DNA from 2 places in the Lacticaseibacillus boliensis genome. Region 1 is predicted to be linked to the other one. Evidence: predicted binding sites of a transcription regulator. Region 1 holds the regulator's gene; the other holds the start of a gene.

Region 1 (3,842 bases):
AGTCTTTTCGACCAAGTCTTCCGTCATCTGTTCAAACTGCGCCTTGGTCAAGGTGCGTTCCAAATGCAGCGGGCCGTTGGCACCGGCGGAAATGAATGGCAATGAGATCTGGGTGGAAGAAACGCCAGACAGGTCTTTCTTCGCCTTTTCAGCCGCGTCCTTCAGACGTTGCATGGCCATCTTGTCTTTAGATAAGTCAATGCCGTTTTCAGCCTTGAACTCGTCAACCAACCAGTTGATGATCTTGTCATCAAAGTCATCCCCACCAAGACGGGTATCACCGTTCGTGGAAAGCACTTCGAAAACGCCATCGCCAAGTTGCAAGATGGAAACATCGAAGGTCCCACCGCCAAGGTCGTAAACCAGAACCTTTTCATCGGCGTCGCCTTTATCAAGGCCGTAAGCCAAAGCAGAAGCCGTTGGTTCGTTGACAATCCGAGAAACATTCAAGCCAGCGATCTTGCCGGCATCCTTGGTCGCCTGACGCTGGGAGTCGTTGAAGTAGGCTGGCACGGTGATGACCGCGTCGGTAACTTCTTCACCCAAATAATCCTGAGCAAAATTCTTAATGTATTGCAGGATCTGAGCGGAGATTTCTTGTGGTGTGTAGGCCTTATCGCCCACCTTCACCGTGTAACCGGCTTCGCCCATGTGCCGCTTGATCGACACGATGGTATCTGGGTTAGTGATTGCCTGGCGCTTGGCCACTTCACCAACTTGAATTTCGCCGTCTTTGAACGCAACGACGGAAGGCGTGGTACGGTTGCCTTCTGGGTTGGTGATGATCTTCGGTTCGCCACCTTCGAGCACCGCAACAGCGGAGTTGGTGGTCCCTAAGTCGATCCCAATAACTTTACTCATTGTCATACCTTCTTCTAAATTTTTGATTAACTAATTTTAATTGCCATTGCCTGTCAGGCGCCGGCAAGTCCCTTACCAGAGTGAAACAAAGCGAATTCAGCTGGTTATGATGCCACAACCACCATCGCCGGACGCAACACGCGTTCCTTCATCTTATAGCCTTGCTGAAGGACCTGCACGATGCTGTCTTTAGGATGATCGTCGTCTGCCGGCACCGTCTGCACCGCCTGATGCAGTGTCGGATCAAACTTGCCGTCTGTCGGCACCTTCTCAACGTGGTTTTCTTTGAGGGCCGATTCGAGGTGGCTATAAACCATCTCGACCCCTTTTTTCAATGGATCCGCGTCATCGGTGCTGGCTTGCAAGGCCCGCTCAAGGTTGTCGAGTACAGGCAAAACAGCGGTGGCGAGCTTTTGCCCATCGTATTGCAAAAGCGTTGCGCGCTCTTTTTTGAAGCGGTTGTTCATGTTGCTGATTTCTGCAGCGGCGCGCAGATACTTGTCTTCAAAATCGTCGCGCTCTTGTTGGAGCTTCTTGACATCTACAGGTGCTTCTTTGACCTGCTCGTCGAGATCGGCCTTCATTTCAGCCTCGATCTCTTCTTTCAACGAAGGTTCCGCTTTTTTTTCAGCATCCTTTTCAGGTTGCTGCTTGGGTTCCTCATTGGTTTCAGGTTTTTGCTTTTCGTCTGCCATAAGCGACCTCCTTTTATTATTGATCAAAATGTGAATAGTAATCGGTCAGCCGCTTGGCTAACTCTTCACGAAAGGCGTCGAGCAAGCCGATCATCTTCGAATACGGCATCTGTGTCGGCCCCAGTAACGCAATCATCCCGGTGCCGTGATCGCCAACTGAATAACTGGCGGTGATCAAGCTGAGATCATCGAGGACATCAGGTGTCAGCTCTTGGCCGAGGCGGACGCGAACGCCACTGGAATCTGACACCGGCCCGATGAGTTGATTGATATCACTGGAATCATCATCAAACAGCGAGAAGATCTGCTTGACGCGGCGCACATCAGAATCATCAAGATAATCCATCAGATTCAACCGCCCGCCAACATAAAAGCGCTCGGCCGCGGCCTGTTTCAACACGTTGCCGAAGATATCCAAGAACCCATCCGGGCTGGTCATATACTTGTACAGCAATGATGGGACATCGCCTTGCAACTTCTTAGCGACCTGATTCAGTGGTAACCCGACCAGCTGATCGTTCACGATCCGGATCGCCTTTTCCACTTCATCGGAATCGATCTCACCGGGAAGGGTAAACAGCTGGTTGACCACATTCCCATTATTGGTCACCAGGATCGCCATCACCTGATGGTTTCCCAGCGGCACCAGCCGAAAACCGGTCAGCCGCAGGTTAGACACTTCAGGCCCGAGTGTGATCGCCGTGTAATTCGTCAGGTTGGATAAGATCCGTGCTGACTGCGCGACGATTTCGTCAATCTTATAAAAATGTCCGCCGAAGCCTTGCTGAATCGCAGCAATCTCGGCAGGTTCCGCTTGTGCCGGCTCGACTAAGTTGTCCAAGTAATACCGGTAGCCTTTGGTCGAGGGCACACGCCCAGAACTACTGTGAGTCTTGGTAATCAGTCCTGCTTCTTCCAGGGCCGCCATGTCATTTCGGATCGTCGCCGAGCTGACATGGATCGGTAGTTCCGCCATCAAGGTTTTGGAACCGACCGGCTGACCGGTTTCGGTGAAGGAGCGGATAATCTCTTTCAAGACGAGCAGTTGGCGTTTTGTCAACATATTGCCACCCTCTTCTTAGCACTAACAACAGATGAGTGCTAACACAATTACTATACTAGCAACGCGTATTAGCATAGTCAACCCCTAGAGTGCTAAAATCTACGGCTATCGGCGTAAAATCAGCCTTCAGCCCTAGATTAGACCAACGGATTGTCTAATAAAAATTGTTGAAAGACTTCGTTACCTAAAAACATCCCTTTGTTCGTCAAAACCAAACGATCGCCGTCTGCGACCATCAATCCTTGTTCGCACAAGTCTTCGACTAGATCACCATAGACGTCTTCGACCCGCATCTGATACCGCTGGTAAAAACGCTGGCGGCTGACGCCAGCACGGGTGCGCAAGCCCAGAAACATTTCCTCTTCGATCTGCTCTTCAAGCGGTACCAGGTGGTGTTCGATCACCGGCACCTTGTGGTCGTGAAGCGGTGCGAGGTATTGCTGGATCGGGCCAAAGTTGTGGTAACGATCCCGCCCGACATAACCGAACGCGCCAGCACCGAAGCCAAAATAGTGGTCATTTTGCCAGTACAACAAGTTGTGTTGGCACTCAAACCCTGGCTTGGCGAAGTTGGCGATTTCGTATTGCTCGCGACCATGGGTGTGCATCAAGTCGATCGCGTCTTGGTACATGTCGGCTTCAACATCTTGCGTCGGTAAGGCCAGCTTGCCTTTGCGCATCAGGTTATAAAAAATCGTCTTGCGCTCTAAAATCAGTGAATACGTGGAATAATGCGGCAAGTCCAGCGCCAATGCGGCCTGTAAACTGTGTAAAAAGTTTTCCCGGCTCTGCCCCGGCAAACGAAAGATGAGATCGATCGACAGGTTCTCAAAGCCCACTTTCCGGGCGTTGGCGATTGCCGTGTACACGTCAGCGACCCGGTGGATGCGCCCGATCTTTTTGAGAATGGCGTCATCGAAGCTTTGCACCCCGATCGACAGGCGGTTGACGCCGTTGGCCTTCAAGACCTTTAACTTTTCCAGATCCTGCAAGTCGTTGGGATTGGCCTCAAACGTGAACTCCCCGTGGTCAAAATGGAGTGCCGAACGGATGCCCTGACAGAGTTGGTCAAGTTGGTGCGGCGTCAACGTGGTCGGGGTGCCACCGCCGACATACACCGTTTCAATACGTTCGTTTGGGTGGCTTGCCATCACCATCTTCATTTCTCGCAACAACATCGCCACATAATCGTCAACTGGCTGGCCTTCGATGAAAACTTTGTT
Region 2 (3,842 bases), on a different contig from region 1:
CTGAAAGAACAGCAGATCGAAATCGTGATCCTGACGGTGCCAACAGACGCCGCCCAAGACATCACAGACGATCTGGTCAAAGCAGGGATCAAAGGCATCATGAACTTTACGCCACTGCGGATCTCGGTGCCAAGTTATGTGCGCGTCCAAAATGTTGACTTGGCGACTGAGCTACAGACGCTGATCTACTTTTTGGAACACTACGGCCCGACGCTTAAAGATACCGAAGGCGATTCAGCACAATCCTAAATCAAATGTAAAAGGATGCGGCCAGCCAGCCGCATCCTTTTTTGTAAGCGATCGTGTCTGGATACGGTGGTTTTGATGATAAATGAGCAAGCGTTTTGGGCCAATATCGGCAACTAAAATTGCTGTCATTAAAGCGGTAACATGTGAATAGTTTTGCAGTTTGGCCTTTGATTAAGATCTCGGTATTAGAATTAGTACAGTTTAATAACAAATTAGTACTGATCGTGGGGCTGGCTGGCAAATTGCCACACAAAAAGCGGAGAGGTTGGTTTTGCGCCTCTCCGCTTGGCGTGACCTCAAAGGTCGGGATTATAGATCGTGTAAACTTGATCGGCGGTGCTCGTCCAGGAAAAGTTGCTATTCATGTTGTTTTCCTTGATATTTTCGTTGTCCACCGTTTCTGCTTGTAGCCCCAAAGCTGCCCGCAGGCGATCGGAAACTTTCTGAATGGCGTCATTAGACGGAATCTGATAACTCAAGTAGCTACCGTATGCACTGGAGTAGACGTTGGCAGATTGGCCTTGCAAGGTGCCAGTCTTGACGTTGCTGGCGGCACCGCGGTAATTCGTGAAGATGCCGGTCATGTCGCTGAAGGTCAGGTTGGTTTGGATATTAGAAGAAACGGTGTTGAGTAACTGCGTGAAGTTGCTCAGACTGTCTAGCGAAATGGCTTTTTTCAAGATGGCCTTGATGACTTGCTGTTGCCGTTTCTGGCGGCCATAGTCGCCTTGGGGATCTTCATGGCGCATCCGGGCGTAGGCCAAGGCGTGCTTGCCATCGAGATGCATCTTGCCTTTAGTGAACTGATAGTTGCCTGAATACGAGTCGGTGAAGGAAAATGGGACGTTGACATCGACGCCACCGACGGCGTTGACGACCTTTTCCAGCGCCCCCATGTTGACCGTCAGGTAATATTTGATCGGGACGTTGACCAGCTTGGAGACGGTGTTGACCGCCATGTCTGAGCCGCCGACGTTATACGCGGCGTTGATTTTTTGCATGTTGAAGGACTTGGCGCCGATCAGTTGGGCAACCGTGTCTCGAGGAATTGAGACCATCGTGGTCGTTTTCTTGGCAGGGTTGACCACTGCGACGATCATGGTATCAGAGTTACCTTTATATTTGCGTCCCAACGCGCCGGTATCGACGCCTAATAGCAAGGCGGCAAAAGGTTGCTTGTTTTTGATCGCCGTGCTGACTTTTTGATTTTTGAGTCCGGCATAGGTATTGTCTAGGGCATATTTGGTCTGGCTATAGAGGCGCAAAGCGTATGCACCGCCTGAAAAAACCAGTATACATAAGATCAGCCACACCCACCGCGTCCAGCGGCGGGGGGCCTTAGCTTGTCGTCGAGCAGTCCGCGATTGCATGATGACCTCCTTTGATATTAAAACCAGTGTACCGCCTTGAAGGGACAACGCAAAGCGCGTAACCAAGTTTTAAGTAAAATAAAAGTTGGCACTCTCGATGCAAGATTGCTATTTAGGGCTTGCATTCCTTATCAAAACTGGGTATAGTATTCGTTGTGGTTAGCACTTAGAGATGAAGAGTGCTAAAACTAATAATATCAATTTATGGAGGGATTGCCTTGTTAAAGCCATTAGGAGATCGCGTCATCGTTCAGGTCGTTGAAGAAGAGGAACAGACCGTCGGAGGCATCGTACTTGCGAATAATGCCAAGGAAAAGCCTCAATCCGGCAAAGTTGTCGCAGTCGGCGAAGGCACACGCACTCCAGAAGGTAAAGTGCTCGCCCCTGCCGTTAAGGTCGGCGATGTCGTGGTTTATGACAAGTATGCGGGTTCTGAAGTGAAGAATGACGGTGAAAAGTATTTGGTCCTGCACGAAAAGGACCTTATGGCCATCGTTGACTAACCTAACGCATTGCGCGTTTCGATTTAAATAATTAATCTAAATATGAGGTGAACACACACATGGCAAAAGAAATTAAGTTCTCTGAAGACGCTCGTCGTTCGATGCTTGCCGGTGTCGACAAGCTCGCGGATACCGTTAAGACCACCCTTGGTCCTAAAGGCCGCAACGTTGTTTTGGAAAAGTCATACGGCTCTCCTGAGATCACCAATGATGGTGTGACCATCGCCAAGGGCATCGAATTAGAAGATCACTACGAAAACATGGGTGCCAAGCTGGTTGCTGAAGTCGCAACCAAGACCAACGACATCGCTGGTGACGGGACGACGACCGCAACGGTTTTGGCCCAAGCCATTATCCGCGAAGGGATGAAGAACGTGACCGCCGGTGCTAACCCTGTTGGCATCCGCCGTGGGATCGAATTGGCAACTGACGCCGCAGTTAAGGAATTGCACAACATTTCCCATATTGTTTCCGGCAAGAAGGAAATCGCGCAAGTTGCCTCTGTTTCTTCCGCCAGTGAAGAAGTCGGTGAATTGATCGCCGACGCCATGGAAAAGGTTGGCAACGACGGTGTGATCACCATCGAAGAATCCAAAGGGATCAAGACCGAATCCGATGTCGTCAAGGGGATGCAATTTGATCGCGGCTACTTGTCTCAGTACATGGTGACTGACAACGACAAGATGGAAGCTGATCTCGACAACCCATACATCCTGATCACTGATAAGAAGATTTCCAACATCCAAGACGTTTTGCCACTGTTGCAAGAAATCGTGCAACAAGGTAAGGCCCTGTTAATCATCGCTGATGATGTTGATGGTGAAGCTTTGCCAACCCTGGTTCTCAACAAGATCCGTGGGACCTTCAACGTGGTTGCGGTTAAGGCACCTGGCTTTGGCGATCGCCGCAAGGAACAACTGCAAGATATCGCAACCTTAACTGGTGGCACGGTCATCACTTCCGACTTAGGTCTGGATCTCAAAGACACCAAGCTGGAACAACTCGGGACTGCTAACAAGGTCACGATCACCAAGGACAAGACGACTATCGTTGAAGGCGCCGGCGACAAGGCTGCCATCGACGAACGCGTGGCAACGATTCGCAAGCAGATCGAAGAAACCACTTCTGACTTCGACCGCGAGAAGTTGCAAGAACGCCTGGCTAAGTTAGCCGGTGGGGTTGCGGTCATCAAGGTTGGTGCCGCTACCGAAACCGAACTCAAGGAACGCAAGTATCGGATCGAAGATGCTTTGAACGCGACCCGTGCCGCTGTTGAAGAAGGCTACGTTGCCGGTGGTGGTGTTGCCCTCATCGACACCATCAAGGCTGTCGCTGCCCTCAAAGAAGAAGGCGACGTTCAGACTGGGATCAACATCGTGCTTCGTGCCCTCGAAGAACCTGTTCGCCAAATCGCGGTTAACGCCGGTTTGGAAGGCTCCGTCATTGTTGATCGGATGAAGAAAGAAGACGTTGGCTTCGGTTACAACGCCGCTACCGACACTTGGGAAGATATGGCTAAGGCCGGGATCATCGACCCAACCAAGGTTACCCGTTCTGCTTTGCAAAACGCCGCTTCCGTTGCTGCTTTGATGCTGACGACTGAAGCCGTTGTGGCTGACAAGCCAGACGAAAATGCGCCAGCAGCTCCTGCAGCACCAGCAGGTGGCATGGGCGGCATGATGTAATTTGCGCCTGATAAGCGCCGTGTCTTGGTTGACAC

What was found. Region 1 encodes HrcA, which represses chaperone genes, less so after heat shock. Its sites were predicted from a motif close to TTAGCACTCNNNNNNNNNGAGTGCTAA; they were not measured.
Region 2: groES (co-chaperone GroES) is a predicted target of HrcA. The motif match lies at 1,779-1,805, and genes of this name have one in related genera.

The regions. Positions count from the first base shown of each region.
Region 1 is NZ_BAAIHN010000001.1:68,618-72,459, forward strand. It holds gene dnaK (molecular chaperone DnaK) at 1-867, opposite strand, end outside; gene grpE (nucleotide exchange factor GrpE) at 966-1,556, opposite strand; gene hrcA (heat-inducible transcriptional repressor HrcA) at 1,573-2,619, opposite strand; gene hemW (radical SAM family heme chaperone HemW) at 2,757-3,842, opposite strand, start outside.
Region 2 is NZ_BAAIHN010000012.1:37,710-41,551, reverse strand. It holds gene ACYVRB_RS06860 (redox-sensing transcriptional repressor Rex) at 1-249, shown strand, start outside; gene ACYVRB_RS06855 (LCP family glycopolymer transferase) at 546-1,619, opposite strand; gene groES (co-chaperone GroES) at 1,838-2,122, shown strand; gene groL (chaperonin GroEL) at 2,182-3,807, shown strand.